Regions from separate parts of the Halomonas sp. NyZ770 genome, predicted to be linked through region 2. Evidence: predicted binding sites of a transcription regulator. Region 2 holds the regulator's gene; each other region holds the start of a gene.
What was found. The regulator FliA, encoded in region 2, starts transcription of late flagellar genes. The targets are predictions, from matches to a motif close to CTAAAGTTNNNNNNNNNNCNGCCGATA.
Positions count from the first base shown of each region.

Region 1: LG409_RS17515 (flagellin N-terminal helical domain-containing protein) is a predicted target of FliA. The motif match lies at 2,704-2,730, and genes of this name have one in related genera.
Region 3: LG409_RS15750 (flagellin N-terminal helical domain-containing protein) is a predicted target of FliA. The motif match lies at 2,297-2,323, and genes of this name have one in related genera.

Region 1 is NZ_CP085143.1:3,804,586-3,809,801, reverse strand. Features, by position in the region: gene ybiO (mechanosensitive channel protein) at 1-1,200, shown strand, start outside; gene LG409_RS17525 (SDR family oxidoreductase) at 1,269-2,018, opposite strand; gene folK (2-amino-4-hydroxy-6-hydroxymethyldihydropteridine diphosphokinase) at 2,229-2,657, shown strand; gene LG409_RS17515 (flagellin N-terminal helical domain-containing protein) at 2,777-3,598, shown strand; gene LG409_RS17510 (2-aminoadipate transaminase) at 3,785-5,038, shown strand; gene ydiJ (D-2-hydroxyglutarate dehydrogenase YdiJ) at 5,035-5,216, shown strand, end outside.
Region 2 is NZ_CP085143.1:148,401-153,616, forward strand. Features, by position in the region: gene flhF (flagellar biosynthesis protein FlhF) at 1-2,165, shown strand, start outside; gene LG409_RS00675 (hypothetical protein) at 2,162-2,761, shown strand; gene LG409_RS00680 (flagellar protein FlhE) at 2,843-3,256, shown strand; gene LG409_RS00685 (RNA polymerase sigma factor FliA) at 3,283-3,987, shown strand; gene LG409_RS00690 (motility protein A) at 4,027-4,842, shown strand; gene LG409_RS00695 (OmpA/MotB family protein) at 4,847-5,216, shown strand, end outside.
Region 3 is NZ_CP085143.1:3,409,972-3,415,187, reverse strand. Features, by position in the region: gene fliD (flagellar filament capping protein FliD) at 1-701, shown strand, start outside; gene fliD (flagellar filament capping protein FliD) at 861-2,252, shown strand; gene LG409_RS15750 (flagellin N-terminal helical domain-containing protein) at 2,393-3,226, shown strand; gene LG409_RS15745 (O-linked N-acetylglucosamine transferase, SPINDLY family protein) at 3,351-5,216, shown strand, end outside.

The sequences.
Region 1 (5,216 bases), 370 kb from region 2:
CTGCTGTCCACCTTCCTCACCCAGACCATCGGCCGTCGTATTCAATTGTCGGATGACCTGCGTCGCAAGCTGCCGCTGCTGGAAACGCGCCTGAACAGCTACGTGCCCAATGCCCTGCGCGTGCTGCGCACCATCATTGTCGTGGCTGTGATCATGGTGGTGCTGGATGCCTGGGGAGCGTTCAATCTCGCCGCTTGGTACGCTTCCGAGCGCGGTGCCAACCTGGTGGGCAACCTGATCAGCGTGGCGGTCATTCTGATCGTATCGCTGGGCGTATGGCTGGGGCTGGCAAGCCTGATCGAGCACAAGCTGAACCCCGAGACGGGCGACGGGGAGCCCTCGGCGCGTGCCAAGACGCTGCTTAGCCTGTTCCGCAACGCACTGGCCATTGCCATGGTGACCATTACCGGCATGATCGTGCTGTCGGAGATCGGCATCAACATCGGGCCACTGATTGCCGGTGCCGGTGTGCTGGGTCTGGCGATCGGTTTCGGTGCTCAGAAGCTGGTGCAGGACGTCATCACCGGCGTCTTCATCCAGATCGAAAACGCCATGAACACTGGCGATGTGGTGACCGTGGGTGGCGTTACCGGTACGGCCGAACGCCTGAGCATTCGCTCGGTAGGCATTCGCGACCTTTCCGGCACCTACCATATCGTGCCGTTCTCCAGTGTGGATACGGTCTCCAACTACATGCGTGAGTACGGTAATCACGTGGGCGAGTACGGCATTGCCTACCGCGAGAGCATCGACGATGCGATTGCTCAGCTCCAGCTGGCCTTCGAAGACCTCAAGGCCAGCGAAGAGCATGGTCACAAGCTGCTGGCAGACATGACCGTTGCGGGCGTCACCGCGCTGGCCGATAGCTCGGTCAATATCCGTGTGGTCATCAAGACCACGCCGGGTGACCAGTGGGGCGTTGGCCGGGCGTACAATCGCCTCGTCAAAATGCGCTTCGACTCGGCGGGTATCGAGATTCCGTTCCCGCATACCACCCTGTACTTCGGGCAGGACAAGTCCGGCTCAGCGCCGCCTGCCAACCTGCGCATCATGCAGCAGGACTTCACCATCGATGGCAGCCCGGCCGGTCAGCCCAAGCGAGCAGAGCTCGATGTGGATGACCGTCATCGCCCACGGCGTGGTCAGGCACCTTCCGACCAGGCTGCCGAGCACCACAAGCCTGACGACGAGGATGTCTGATCCTCGCTGCATCAACGACAAGGCCGCCTCCGGGCGGCCTTGTCGTATTTATGGAGTGCTGCTGTGACTCAACAGCCCGGGTAGTTCTCCGAGTGGCGTCCCACCAGGTTGATGGATTCCCCGCCATCTACGAACAGCACTTGGCCCACCACGAAGTCGTTGTCCAACAAATAGTACAAGGCTTGTACGAGATGCGCTGGGCTTCCCTGGTGATCGGCAGGAATACCCTCGATGCGCCACTGAACATAGTCGCTGGTGCGCTGTGATGCGGGCAGCACGACGCCAGGGGCGATGCCATTGATGCGTAGGCGAGGTGCAAACTCCAGCGCCGCCATGCGCGTCATATCTGCCAGACTTTTCTTGGACAGCAGGTAGGCTGCATAAGGGTACTGATGGTAAGCCACCTTGTTGTCGATGATATTGATGATCTGGCCGCGCTCGACCACCTCGGCAAAGTGGCGCGTCAATAGCAGCGGGGTGAACATATTGACCCGAAACTGGGTCTCCAGCATGTCCAGGTTTGTCTGGGCGATAGGTGCAGGCGCGTAGGCACTGGCGCTGTTGAGCAGTACGCAAAGCCCTGGGAAACGAGCCTTGGCGTGGGCAATCAACGTGTCCAGCGGGTCTTCCAGAAAGTTGCAGGGCAAGATCTCGCAATCACGCCCCTTGCTCCGGATGCGTTCCGCGACCTCTTCGGCCTCGGTTCGCGAGCTGTTGACATGCAGCGCGATATCGAAGCCCTTGTCGGCCAGCGCTTCGGAAAAGTGGCGGCCAAGGCGGGTGGCGCCACCGGTGACGAGTGCAGCAGGGTTTCCCATGGGTTGCTCCCTATACGGAAGATTATTATTAGGTGGTCAGCTGACTTTCTGCGTGTAAGCAGCGTTTGTCAATAACTTATACAGATGTTGAGCATAATGCTGAAAACGCTACGCTTGGAGGGTGCCGCTCGTTTCCCGTGGGCAAGTGGAAAAAGGCGGCGGGTACGTTTCAACAGAAACCGTCTTTCGCTCAAGTCCCGAGGGCTTGCCATGACAGCCATACCGTCCCATGAGTGCATCATTTCGTTAGGAACCAACATCGAGCCAGAACACCATTTTGCGCAAGCGCTGGAAATCTTGAGCCGCGAGTGTGAGTTGGTGGCCCGCTCCGAAGCTGTACGAACAGCGCCCGTGGGGTTTCAGCAGCAGCCTGACTTCCTCAACGCTGCACTGGTCGTTCGCACCACGCAGACTCGTGATGCCTTCAAAGCTTATCTGAGGGATGTAGAGCAGCGTCTGGGACGTGTGCGAGGACCGATCAAGTCAGGCCCGCGTACCATGGATCTGGATATCGTGGCATGGGACGGCGAAGTGGTCGACGAAGGCTATTTCCAATATGACTATGTGCGTGGCCCCGTGGATGCCGTATTGGCGTCCTGCCATCGCGCTTTGGGAGGGCAAGCGCCCCAGCAGCCGTGAGGAGAGCAGTGTTGCAGGCCTTGTGGTCGTTTTGTTGCTGGACGCGCTCATGGATTGGCAAGGCCGGCCGATAATAACGTTACCCCGTTCCTGTTTCGTTGACGCCTGAGGTCACGCCCTTGCTTAGCCTTGCGACCAACATCACGTCGCTGTTGGTGATGAACAATTTACGTACTAGCCAGCAGGCCATGCAGACCTCCATGCAGCGCCTATCGTCCGGCTTGCGTATCAATAGCGCGAAGGATGACCCCGCCGGTCAGGCCATTGCCAACCGCATGGGCGCGCAGATTCGAGGCATGAACCAGGCCATTCGTAACACCAACGATGGCATCTCCATGGTGCAGACGGCGGAAGGCTCGCTGAATCTGATCAACGACAACCTGCTGCGAATCCGTGAGCTGAGCGTTCAGGCGCTCAATGGCACCAATTCGTCAGACGATCTTGCCTCTATTCAGTTGGAAATCGACCAGCGCCTGGAGGAGATTGATCGCGTCGCTGGGCAGAGTAATTTTAACGGCATCAGGCTGGTCGAGAGCGATAAAACCCTCAACATTCAGGTGGGCGCCAACGCCGGAGATGTGATTGGCGTGCGCTTTTCGGGAATGGGGCGCCAGGCCTTGGGCCTGGACGGTTTCAGCGTATTGGACGATGGCTCGGCCACGCCCAACCCGATGGATGTCGTGGATGAGGCCATGAAGCAGGTCGACCGTCAGCGTAGTTATTTTGGCGCGGTACAGAACCGTTTCGAGAGCGTCATCGATGGCCTCAATACCAACATCATCAACACCTCCGCCGCCCAGTCGCGTATCCAAGACGCCGACTACGCGCAAGAAGTCTCCAATCTGATTCGTGCCCAACTGCTACAACAGGTGGGTATCGCCATGCTGACCCGGGTCAACCAGCAGCCGCAGATGATTCTGCGGCTGCTGGAGGGGCTGTAGTGTCCAGAGAAGCCTAAGATATTCCTTTTTTGCTTCTCTTCGCGGACGTATCCGCATTCAAAAGCCATCTAAAGCTTGTTCATTCCAGTATGGAATGGATTGAGCGTTTTTTTTCGTTTGTGAGCGGCGGCGGGAATTTGCTTTGATAAGCCTATTCAACTCACAACGACAGGAAACGCGACGGCGATGGACCTTCCTCATGTCAGTGCTGCACTAGGCGTCATACATCCGATTTGCGTTGCCCGCGGGCGCAATGCCGAAGTTTGGGACGAAGCGGGTCAGCGCTATATCGACTTCATCGGTGGGATTGGCGTTCTCAATCTGGGGCACTGCCATCCGGCCGTCGTCGACGCCGTCCACTCCCAAGTGGGCACCTTGATGCACTCTGCGTTCAATGCCGTACCACACCGAGGTTACCTGGAGGTGGTCGAGGCATTGAACCAGTTCGTGCCGGTTTCCTACCCGCTCTCTTGCATGCTGACCAACAGCGGGGCGGAAGCGACCGAAAACGCGCTAAAAGTGGCCCGCGGCGTGACCGGTCGTCAGGCCGTAATCGCCTTTGATGATGCTTTCCATGGACGCACCCTGGCGGCGCTGAACTTGAATGGCAAGGTGAAGCCGTATAAATCCGGCCTGGGGGCCTTGCCCGGCCCGGTCTACCACCTGCCTTTCCCTAGCCGGGATAGCGGTGTGACGGCTGAGCAGGCGCTTACTGCGCTGGAGAGGCTATTTGAAGTTGAAATACCTGCCGATGAAGTAGCCAGCATTATCGTTGAGCCCATTCAGGGCGAAGGTGGCTTTCGTTTACTCTGCCCGCAGTTTGCCAAAGCACTGCGAGGCGTTTGCGATAAGCAAAACATCTTATTGATTTGTGACGAAATTCAGTCTGGATTTGGGCGAACTGGCCAGCGATTTGGCTTTACTCATTTGGGCATCGAACCGGATCTTTTGCTCATGGGCAAGAGCATGGCCGCGGGCCTGCCGCTGGCCGCATTAGTAGGCCGGAGCGAATTAATGGATGCGTTGCCCAAAGGTGCCTTGGGTGGCACTTACTCGGGCAATGCGGTGGCCTGCGCGGCTGCTCTGGCAGTGATGGATGTCATGCAGGAAGAAGCGCTAACCGCATGGTCAAATGCGCAAGAAGCGGCGATTGTTAGTGCTTACCAGCGTTGGCAAGCAAGCGAGCGTTTCCCCATGCTGGGGGCTATGACAGGCATTGGCGCTATGCGCGGCATCGTCTTTGAAGACACTGATAACGCGACGGGTGCGGAGCACTTGGCCAACCTGTTGGTAGCCGGCCGTGATGCTGGAGTTTTATTAATGCCCAGTGGTCGCAAACGTAATGTCTTGCGTTTATTACCGCCGTTGACCACCGAACCAGACATCATGGCAGAAGGGCTAGGGCTCATAGAGCAGGCGCTGGAGACGCTCAAGGCATGATCGCAATGGTCAGCGAGGAGGCAGTGCGCAGTGGGTATGTGGCGTTTCTAGACGCCTTGGGCGCCCACGGCTTTGAAGGCGAAATCGCTCCCGATTACGCCAACCGCACGGTGCTGGCTACGGATAACTCGATTTACCAGCGCCTGCCCCAGGCGGCGGTCTACCCCAAGCATGCCGA
Region 2 (5,216 bases):
GGCGTTTTGTCGGAGCCAACAGCCGCGATGTCATGCGCCAGGTGCGAGAAGTACTTGGCGATGATGCCCTGATCGTGGCCAACCGGCGCACCGAAGGCGGGGTCGAGATTCTCGCCATGGCGGACGATGCGGTCGATCAGTTCGATCCTGCTCCCAGTCCGGCCACCCAGGAAAAGCCCGCTGTGCCGGTGTTTTCATTGCCCAAACAGCCAGATCCGCTGGAAGCCATGAGCGAGCGTCTGCTGCGTGAAATGCAAGAAATGCGCGAGCTGCTGTCGCGACGACAGCCCGACCCCGCGCCAGGGGCGGCCAGCGCGTCAGAGCACTTGCAGCAGGTGATGCTGCGCGTTGGTTTCAGCCATGAGCTGAGCCAGGAAGTGGTCGAGGCCTTGCCCGATGAGCTGGCATCGTTACCGGCCTCCAGCGACCGCTTGATGACTTGGCTACGCGAACAGCTCATGGCGCGGTTGAGTGTACTGCGTCAGGAAGAGGCGTTTTTCGACCAGACCGGCATCGTGGCTCTGGTAGGCCCTACCGGGGTCGGCAAGACGACCACCACGGCCAAGCTGGCGGCGCGTTTTGTGATGCGCCATGGCACACGCCCGGTGGCGTTGGTGACTACCGACAGCTTCCGAATTGGTGCCCACGAGCAGCTGCGGATCTATGCGCGACTGCTGGATACCCCCATGTATGCGCTGGATGTCGAGCAACCCATTGACGAGCTGCTGGGACGGCTTCAGGGCAAGCAGTGGGTGATCATCGATACCGTCGGCATGAGCCAGCGCGATCAGCGGGTGATCGAGCAGATTGCACACCTTCAGGGGGGGCAATCCACCGTGCGTCTGGTGCTGATGTTGAATGCCGCTAGCCAGCCCGAAACGCTGGAGGAGGTCGTGTTGCGCTATCGCCAGGCAGCCAGGGCGGCTGGGGCGACGCTGGACGACTGCATCATCACCAAGCAGGATGAAGCGGGGCGCTTGGCCCCGGCGTTGGATATCGTCATGCGCCATGGCATGCGTGTGCTGTTTGGCTCCCATGGCCAGCAGGTGCCGGAAGACATGTCCGTGGCCGACCCTCAGGCGCTGATCGCTCAGGCGTTGGCCGCACAGCCCCGCGCCGTGCACCAGGCCGAACCCTCGGCGCCGCTCAGCTTGCCACGCTGGTCGCGGGATGTGCTGGGGCAAGGGCGCAGGCTCTCATCGGTGCTGGCTCGACTGCGCAAACGGGTGGATGACTTTTACCTGCTGGAAGCCGCCTGGGATATCGGCGCACTGCCTGGGGTCATTCAGGATCAGCGGGTGGATGAGCTGTTGTCCGGGGCAGATGCCAATAGCCGCGCCATGGGGCTGGCCTGGTCGCCACGCCGCCAAGGGCGTGGCTGTGACTGGACGATGCCGGATGTTCGGCTGGATGCGCAGGGCCGTTGGTTGGCCCTGACGCGGCTTCAGCACCGTCAGCCTGCCGGCTGGCAGCCGCGTCTGGAAGAGTGTGGAGAAGATATGGCAGTTCACCTGCTGCCCGCTCTGCCAGAACCCGACGTGCTCACCTGGCTGCACGACCAACGTTTGACCTGGGTCAGCGCGGTGCATGCCAGCCAGCGAGTAGACTATCAGGGCGAGCGCTACGCCCTGAAGAATCTGTTTCAAGAGAGTACGCTGACCCACAGCGTCACGGTGCGTTTTCGCGGCCAGCGCATGCAGTTGTGGAATGCCTATGTCGAAGTGCAGGCCGCCTCGGGCCACGCTCTGCTGGCCTGGGTGGGCGACATCCGTGACACTGAAAGTGACAAGCGCGTCGCGCGTCGCTATTGGTTGACACCCGCCCGGTTGGGTAGCGATGTACTGTCACTGCTGGTCACTCAGCTCGAAAGCGATGGGCTGGCCGCACTGACCAAGCGAGCGTGGCAACAGCTCAAGGAAAGCGACGGTGGCGAAGTGAGTCGTGAGCTGCGCCTGTTGATGGCCAGCGGTGCAGCGGCCGTGGCAGGCCACCTCGACCTGGCCGATGATGAACCAGGCCAGGCGCTGAGAACGGATCTGGTGCGGCTGTTGGGTAGCCAGCGCAAGCGCCGGGATACGGCCCTGCTGGACGCGCTGCTGCATGTGTTGATGGCCCGAGATGCCATTCGGCAACTGGGCAGTGTCAGCCTCGAGGATGTGCTATGAATGGCCAGGACCAGGCTGCCGGGCTGAGAAAATGGGCAGATTTGCAGCGCCAGCAGCGAGGCGAGCAACCCGACGAGCCTGCGGCCGACGCGCCGAGTGTCGATACTTCCACTTCGGACAAGGAAGTGGCGCAAACGAACGTTGGCACGGACGCTTCGGAAACCGCTCCCAAGGAGGTCGCAAGTGCGGCAGCGAGCATAGCGGCCCCCCGCCCGACACGCACACTGGTCATTGTGGGGTTGAGCTCAGCGGGTGCCGTGCACGTCGACAAGGTCAAAGGTCGCTTGGCGCAGTGGGCATCGCTGGGGCGCCAGTGGGCGGGCGATCCTCAGGAGTGGGACGTCAAGGTGGCAAGCCCAGAGGCAGGGTCGATGGCTGCCTTGGCGCATCACCCTCACTGGGCGCTATGGGTGAGCAGTGACGCCGAGGCCTTCGCGAGCATGTACCGTGCCCTACGCCAGATGCGTGAGCAAGGGGGGCCGCGCCGCCTGCTGGCCCTGCACGAGCCGCACCTCCCGCGTCAGGGCTTGCTGGACAACCTGCGTGATGCCGCTGCGCACTATTTGCAAATAGAGCTGTTGCTACTGGCTCGTTGATGACCCCATGACAAGGGACCGGCAATGCCTCTACAGACGATGTTGCTACGAACATTGATCAACACCGCAAAGTGGTCAACAGTGACATGGAGCGTGTTTCTCTCCAGCGCCGCGTGGGTGCTGGTGTTATCGCTGGTTGTGGGTGAATCGGCGCGGGCGGCGACAGGTAGCTGGAGCAGTCAAATGCCCGCGGTGATGGTGGCCATGAGCGATCGGGCGAGCAGCAGCCAGGCCATCAGGCCTCCGGCGGGCATACCGCTGGGCGACGCGACATTGGCGAGGGTGCAATGGCGTTTCGAGGCGCCTGCCCATGCGCCTGTCAACGCCTGGCTGTGCCATCCTGCACAATGCGTGCCCCTGAGTGGCATGCGTGGCAGCACCATGGCACTGGCAGGTCTGGAAGCCAACGCGCCGCTTCATTTGCGCTTTGCGCTGTCACCGGGGCAACGGCCCGTGCGCGTACAGGGGCTGCAGGTCATCGTGAATTATCAGTAAAGATCGTTTAGCCGTGAGGCAATAGGATGTATACAGCACAAGGCAGGATCAAGCAGAGTGAGCTGTTAACTCAATACATGCCACTGGTGAGACGTCAGGCCTTGACACTGCAGGTCAGGTTGCCCGCCAGTATCGAGCTGGATGATTTGATTCAAGCGGGCATGGTGGGCTTGCTGGAGGCGCTAGGACGCTTTGATGCCGCACAGGGCGCGACGTTTGCCACGTTCGCCAGCCAACGCATTCGGGGCGCCATGATGGATGAACTGCGCACTCGGGACTGGCTGCCGCGCAGCGTGCGCCGCTCTGCCCGCGCAGTCGATGAAACCGTACGCCGTTTGGAGCAGTCGCTGGGCAGGCCCCCTGAAGAGGTGGAAATTGCCCGTGAGCTGGAGATGCCGCTGAGCGACTATCAACAGCTGCTCAACGACACCAATAGCGGGCAGCTACTGCCCTTCGAGGAACTGGTGGCCGATGGCGGTGAGCCAGCCGGGGACGAAGGCAGCGCCAATCGCCCTTTCGAACAACTGCTTGACGAGCAGCAGCGGCACACTCTGATCGAAGCGATCGAGGCGTTGCCCGAGCGTGAAAAACTGCTGATGGCCCTGTATTACCAGGAAGAGATGAACCTCAAAGAGGTGGGGGCGGTACTGGGCGTCACCGAATCGCGGGTATCGCAACTGCATAGCCAGGCCGTCAGCCGCCTTCGTGCCCGCTTGAGCGACCACGATTGACCTTCTTATCCTCTCACGTTAACCGGCAAGGAGCCGTTGATGAACCCCTCTACGTTGATCGGCATATTTGCCAGCATGCTGTTGTTGATAAGCGTGCTGTTCTTTACCGCAGAGTCGCCAGAAAGCTTTATCAACTTGCCTGGTCTGGCCATCGTCATTACCGGTACCCTGGCGGCGACGTTCATCAGCTACCCCTTGAAGGAGGTACTGCGGGTAGTGCGCCTGGTAGGCCTGGTATTCCGCCGCGAGAACACCTATGTGCGCGATGATATCGGCGAGCTGGTGGCCATGTCGCGATTATGGTTCAAGGGCGATGTTCGAGCGGTAGAGCGGGAGCTGGAGCATACGCGCAACCCGTTTCTGCGCACCGGTATTCAACTGGTGATTGCCAACACCAAGGAAGATGAAATTTTCGACATGCTGCGCTGGCGGATCGCACGGCTGAAGGCGCGTGAGCATGCCGAAGCGCAGATTTTCCGCACCATGGCCACCTATGCGCCGGCCTTTGGCATGATTGGCACGCTGGTGGGGCTGGTCAACATGCTGGAAGTCATGGATGCGGGCGATCTGCAGGTGATCGGTCCACGTATGGCCGTGGCGCTGCTCACCACGTTTTACGGTATTCTGCTGGCCAATCTGGTCTTCAAGCCCATTGCCGTCAAACTGGAGCGGCGGACCGAAGAGCGCCTGATCACCATGAACATGGTGCTGGAAGGCATTTCTCTCATTACCAAGCGTCGCTTGCCGTCGTTCATCGAAGAGACGTTGAACTCATTCGTGGCCAACTACCACGACGAAATCCGTGATGCGAGCGTCAAGCCGCGCCCAGGCGTCGATTCGGCGCTGAAAGGGTAGCGCCATGCTCAATCACGAGGCACGGTTTGCGCTGGAACTGCCAGCGGCAGCGGGCGAGAGCGACGAAGGGTGGCTGACCAGTTACCTGGACGTCTTGACGCTGCTGATTACCCTGTTCGTGCTCTTGCTGGCGCTGACGCCTCCTGGCGGTGGGGAAGGGAGGGAGAGCGATGCCATGGGGCCGGCCAGTGCCATCATGGCCATGCCGTTGGCGTCGCTGGCCACCGGCATTCACCCACGTCACGACGGTGTGCAGCCGCAGATGGCCGGGCTGGATATTCCGGGGGTCAGTGTCTCGCAGGGCCGTGAAGGCATCACCCTGCGCATCGACGACAGTCTTTTGTTTCCCAGCGGCAATGATGTGCTAACGCCTC
Region 3 (5,216 bases), 760 kb from region 2:
TAAACGGTATCGATATCGTGAGCTCCACCAACCAGGTGGAAGGCGCGGTACAGGGCGTGACATTGACGCTGACAGAAGCGAATTCCACCAGTACCGTCAGTGTTGCCCAAGACAGCGATGCCATTCGTGAGCAAATCACTGCGTTCGTGGAAGATTACAACGCGCTGAAAAACACCATCAATAGTTTGACCGCCTATAACCCGGATAGCGGTACCGCGGGCGAGCTAAATGGCGACAGCGCCACGCGGGCGGTAGAGTCGGCATTACGCATGGCATTGAGCAGCCGCGTGGAGGGGGATGGCTTCAGTGTGCTTTCCGATATCGGTATCTCTTTACAGCTCAATGGCACGCTCGCCATCGATGATGACAAGCTGGATAGCGTGATTGCCAACCAGCCTGACCAATTAGCAGCTTTTTTCTCCGGTGAATCGAGTGAGGGCGGTATGGCAGGGCAGATCACATCAGCCATCGAACAGTTGGTGGGCCCCTCTGGGCGGTTGGAAAATGCCGTCAGCAGCTCTGAAAGCCGGGTGGCCTCTCTCAACGACCGTTTTGCCACCATGGAAAACCGTATTGACCAGTCCATCGAACGCTATCGTGCCCAGTTCGTGGCCATGGACAGCATGGTAGGGCAAATGAACCAGACCAGTGCCTACCTGACGCAACAGCTGGCCATGCTGGGGCAAATGAACCAGAACTGAGTGTCCAGGGAGGAATCGTTGCCGAAGTATTAGACAAAAGCCTGGGATTGCCCCCAGGCTTTTTTGATAGCCAGCCCCTTACCCTTGGGCTAAAGTTTTTTTCCCCCCAGCCGATAACCTACCCAGTCTATTTTTAAATTCACAAGGAGCTGAGCCACCATGGCGACGATTACCTCTCTTGGCGTTGGTTCAGGTTTGGATCTTAATGGCCTGTTGAATCAGCTCCAAGCGGCTGAGCGGCAAAAACTGGCCCCGCTCACCCAGCAGCAAAATACCCAGCAAAGCAAGATTTCGGCCCTGGGCCGTTTGGAATCGGCCATGGGGCGCTTGCAGGATTCGATCGTAGCGCTGAACGATACCTCTACGTTTCGCCAGCAAACCAGCACGGTGAATGGCAACGGAGTGAGCGCTACTGCCGGTGAAACGGCCAATGCAGGCCGCTATGACATCAATGTCACGCAGTTGGCGCGTGCGGGAAGTGTGGCTTCCAGCAGTGTGACGATGGATCAAGTGCTGGCAGCCACTGAAACTACCCTGACACTCGATTTTGGTGCCACCTACACCAATGGAGTGTTTGACCCCACTGCCCCCCCTGCCAGCAGCAAAACCATTACCATTGCGGCGGGCAGTACATTGGCGAGCGTGCGTGATCAAATCAACGCCGATGCCGAGTCGGGTGTCATGGCGTCTATCGTGAACGACGGCACGGGCTTTCGGTTGGCGTTGAGCTCCAAAGAAACCGGTAAAGATGCCTCGGTCATCGGTTTTTCGGGCCTGGATGGCCTGGCCATGGATACCAACACCCGCCGCGCTGGGCAAGATGCCGCGCTGGAAGTGAACGGCATTGCCATTACCAGCAGCAAAAATCGCGTGGAAGGAGCCATTCAAGGCGTCACCTTGGACTTGACCGCGACGTCTCAAGAGCCAGTGAGCCTGGTGATCGAGCGTGACTCTGAATTGCTTCGCGAAGCCATCGACAAGTTTGTCAGTACCTACAATGAAGTAAGATCCACCATGGGCCGTATGACGGCGTTCAACGGGGAAGGTGAAACGTCGGGTGAGCTGTTGGGTGACCGTTCGGTGCGCACTATCCAGACACGGTTGAGTCGCGATATTACCGACCCGCTGGCCGATACTGGCGATTTTAGCCGTCTTTCCCAGTTCGGTATTGCCATTGATCAACGTGGCCGTCTCACCGTCGATGACACCAAACTGACCGAAGCCATCGCGAGCAATCCGGAAGGTCTGGCAGCGTTCTTCGCTGGTGAAAAGGCAGAAGAAGGCTTTGCTGGGCGCTTGAGCTCCACGCTCAAAGCCATTACTGGCGATGATGGCTTGATTCAAACGTCGGTGAACGGCGCCGAGCAGCGTATCGATAGCCTCAAGGAGCGCAAAGAGCGCATGGAGCTGATGATCGAGCGCAACATTGCCCGCTACCGCACCCAGTTTGCCCAGCTGGATGGCATGATTGCACAAATGAACTCCACCAGTTCCTACTTATCTCAGCAGTTCAGCATGCTCAATGCCATGCAGAGCAGCAACCGCCGTTAAGCCTTGAGTGTTACGTTCCATTACAAAAAAAGTGGTGTTTTGGGTTAAAGATCTGGCTGGGCCTGCCGTTATTTAAAGTAACGGCGGTCAACCGCCGCAAAGCAGGCCTCGTGGCCAGTTAATCTTCAAGGAGCACTTCCATGTCTGTGATCAATACCAACATCACTGCCCTGATCGGTCAGAATAACCTGTCCAACTCTCAGGCCATGCTGGCCAAAGCTCAAGAGCGTCTGTCTTCTGGCCTGCGCATCAACAGCGCTGCCGACGACGCTGCTGGTCAAGCCATCGCCAACCGCATGAGCGCTCAGATCAGCGGTATGCAGCAGGCGCAGCGTAACACCAACGACGGTATTTCTCTGGCGCAAACCATGGAAGGTGGTCTGAACCAGATCAGCGACAACCTGCAGCGTATTCGTGAGCTGGCCGTACAAGCAGCGAACGACACCAACACTGCAGAAGACCGTTCATCTATCGCACTGGAAATTGAAGAGCGCATCTCTGAAATTACCCGGGTTGCCGACGCCACCAGCTTTAATGGTATCTCACTGCTGAATGGCACTGGATCCGATACTCTTAACATCCAAGTTGGGGCTAACACAACTGTGGGTGTCGATACTCTAACTATTGATACTGTAAACGTTACTGCTGGTGCCAGCGGTTTGAATATTGCTGATATCGATGTAACAAATGCGTCCTCTGCCCGTGACGCAATTGATTCTATTGATGCCGCCCTGCAAATCGTTGACGATGAGCGTGCTACCTTGGGTGCGACCATCAACCGCTTCGAGTCTGTACTCGAAAACCTGACGACTGACATCACCAATCTGACCGATGCGCGCTCACGTATCCAGGATGCGGATTACGCGGTAGAGGTCTCCAACCTGACGCGTGCCAACATTCTGCAGCAGGCGGGTACCTCCATGCTGGCCCAGGCCAACCAGACGCCGCAGTCTGTTCTGTCCCTGCTGGGCTAATTGCCTCGCGGTTAAAGCAAGAAATAGCAGCGAAGGCTGGCCATTGGCCAGCCTTTTTCGTGCTTGCAGCTACGCTACAATGCAGTGAATGGTTGGCAACACTCCCACACAAGGGCTACAGGAAATGGCACGCAAAGGTAAGCAAAAGCAGTTTGGTAAACCAAAAGCACACAAAACGTCGGGTAATGCTGCCCAGCTGGCGGCACTACAAAAAATACAAGATGCCCTGGATAAATCAGAATTAAGCACTGCCTATCAGCTTGCCGAAGTGTTTACCCAGCAACATGCTACGAGCCCCCATGGTTGGGAAATGCTGGCCAATGTGCAGGCTAGGCAACAGTACTTGAAAGATGCCTGCCGCTCCATGCGAAAAGCCATCGAACTGGCCAATGGCGACAACCCGCTGTCTGAGCTAAAATTAGCGCAGTATGAATTCTTTGGGGGTGATGCGCACCAGAGTATCAAGCGTTTGACCTCTTTGAGCGAAAGGATTCCATCAGAAAAGCGTGTATGGGTTTGGCTAAGCAGGGCTTACCATGTTGTAGGCTTGAATAATGAAGCGTTGGCAGCAAATGATAAAGCGTATGCGCTAGATGAAAAATATCAAGATACGCTCGTGTGGCGTAGCCGCATTCTTGATCAGTTGAAAAGGCATAGTGAAGCGTATGCAGCGTCCATGATGCTGAAAAAGCTAAGTCCAAAAAAAGTGGGCGTCAGTAATCATTTGGCTAGCCTTAGTTTGCGTGAGGGTGACTATGAGACAGCAGAACAACATTTCAAAGACGAGCTGGCTATTGGTCCAAATGGGGCAGCAGCCTATAACTCTTTTATTGCTAAGCACTATAATCCTGACTATAGTGCTGAAGAGCTTTTTGAGTTAGCCAAGCAGTTTGAGTCAGGTTATGTGAAAGAAAAAAAAGTCGTTCGCGCGAGCACAGAGAAAAGAAAAGGTAAGCGTGTCCGGATTGGGCTTTTGTCAGGCAGTTTTAGGACGCACCCCGTAGGCCAAATGATTTTGCCTGCTCTTAGAGCCGTAGATAAAAACGAAGTAGAGTTGTTTTTTTATACAACTAATCAGATTGTAGATAAGCTGACGCTTGAAGTCCAAAAAGTAGCGGATAGTTGGGTCTCTGTGGTTGAGCTAGGCGATGAACAGTTGAGCCAAAAAATTCGCCACGATAAGATTGATATTCTTATTGATATGAACGGGGGTGGTGAAGGCTCGAAGTTCATGGCGCTAGCCAAAGAGCCCGCGCCGCTAATTGTGAAATGGGTTGGTATACTGATTAACACTACGGGGCTTAAATGCTTTGATTATCTATTGAGTGATAGTATTGAAACACCCAGAAATGTTGACCATTTATACACTGAAAAACTGATTCGTTTGCCAGATGACTATGTTTGTTATCATCTGCCAGACTATGTGCCTGAAGTAACGAGTCTGCCTGCGCTGAAAAATGGCTTTGTCACGTTTGGCTGCTTGAATAACCCGGCCAAGCTTTCACGTGAGCTGATCCAAGAGTGGTCGACGTTGATGCACGAAGTGCCAAACAGCAAGCTTCTGCTGAGAGGCATTCAGTTCGAGGGCGAGGCCTTTTGCCAACATAAGATGGCGCGCTTTGCGGAGTTTGGTATTGGTGCAGAGCGCTTGTTATTGGAAGGCCCTGCGCAGCATAAAGAGTTTTTGGAAACCTATCAGCGCATTGATATCGCACTCGATACCTGGCCCTATTCTGGTGGCTTGACCACCTGCGAAGCCTTGGCCATGGGTGTGCCTGTCGTCACTTGTGTAGGCCCTACGTTTGCAGGCCGTCATAGCGCGACCCATCTTGCCAACGCTGGTTTGCCTGAACTGGTCACCGATAATTGGGATGACTTCCGCAAACGTGCAAAAGAGCTGGCAGCGGATTTACCCAGCTTGGCAGTTATACGCGCCGCGTTGCGCACGATTTTGAAAGAGTCCCCTGTGTGTGATGGTAAACGCTTTGCC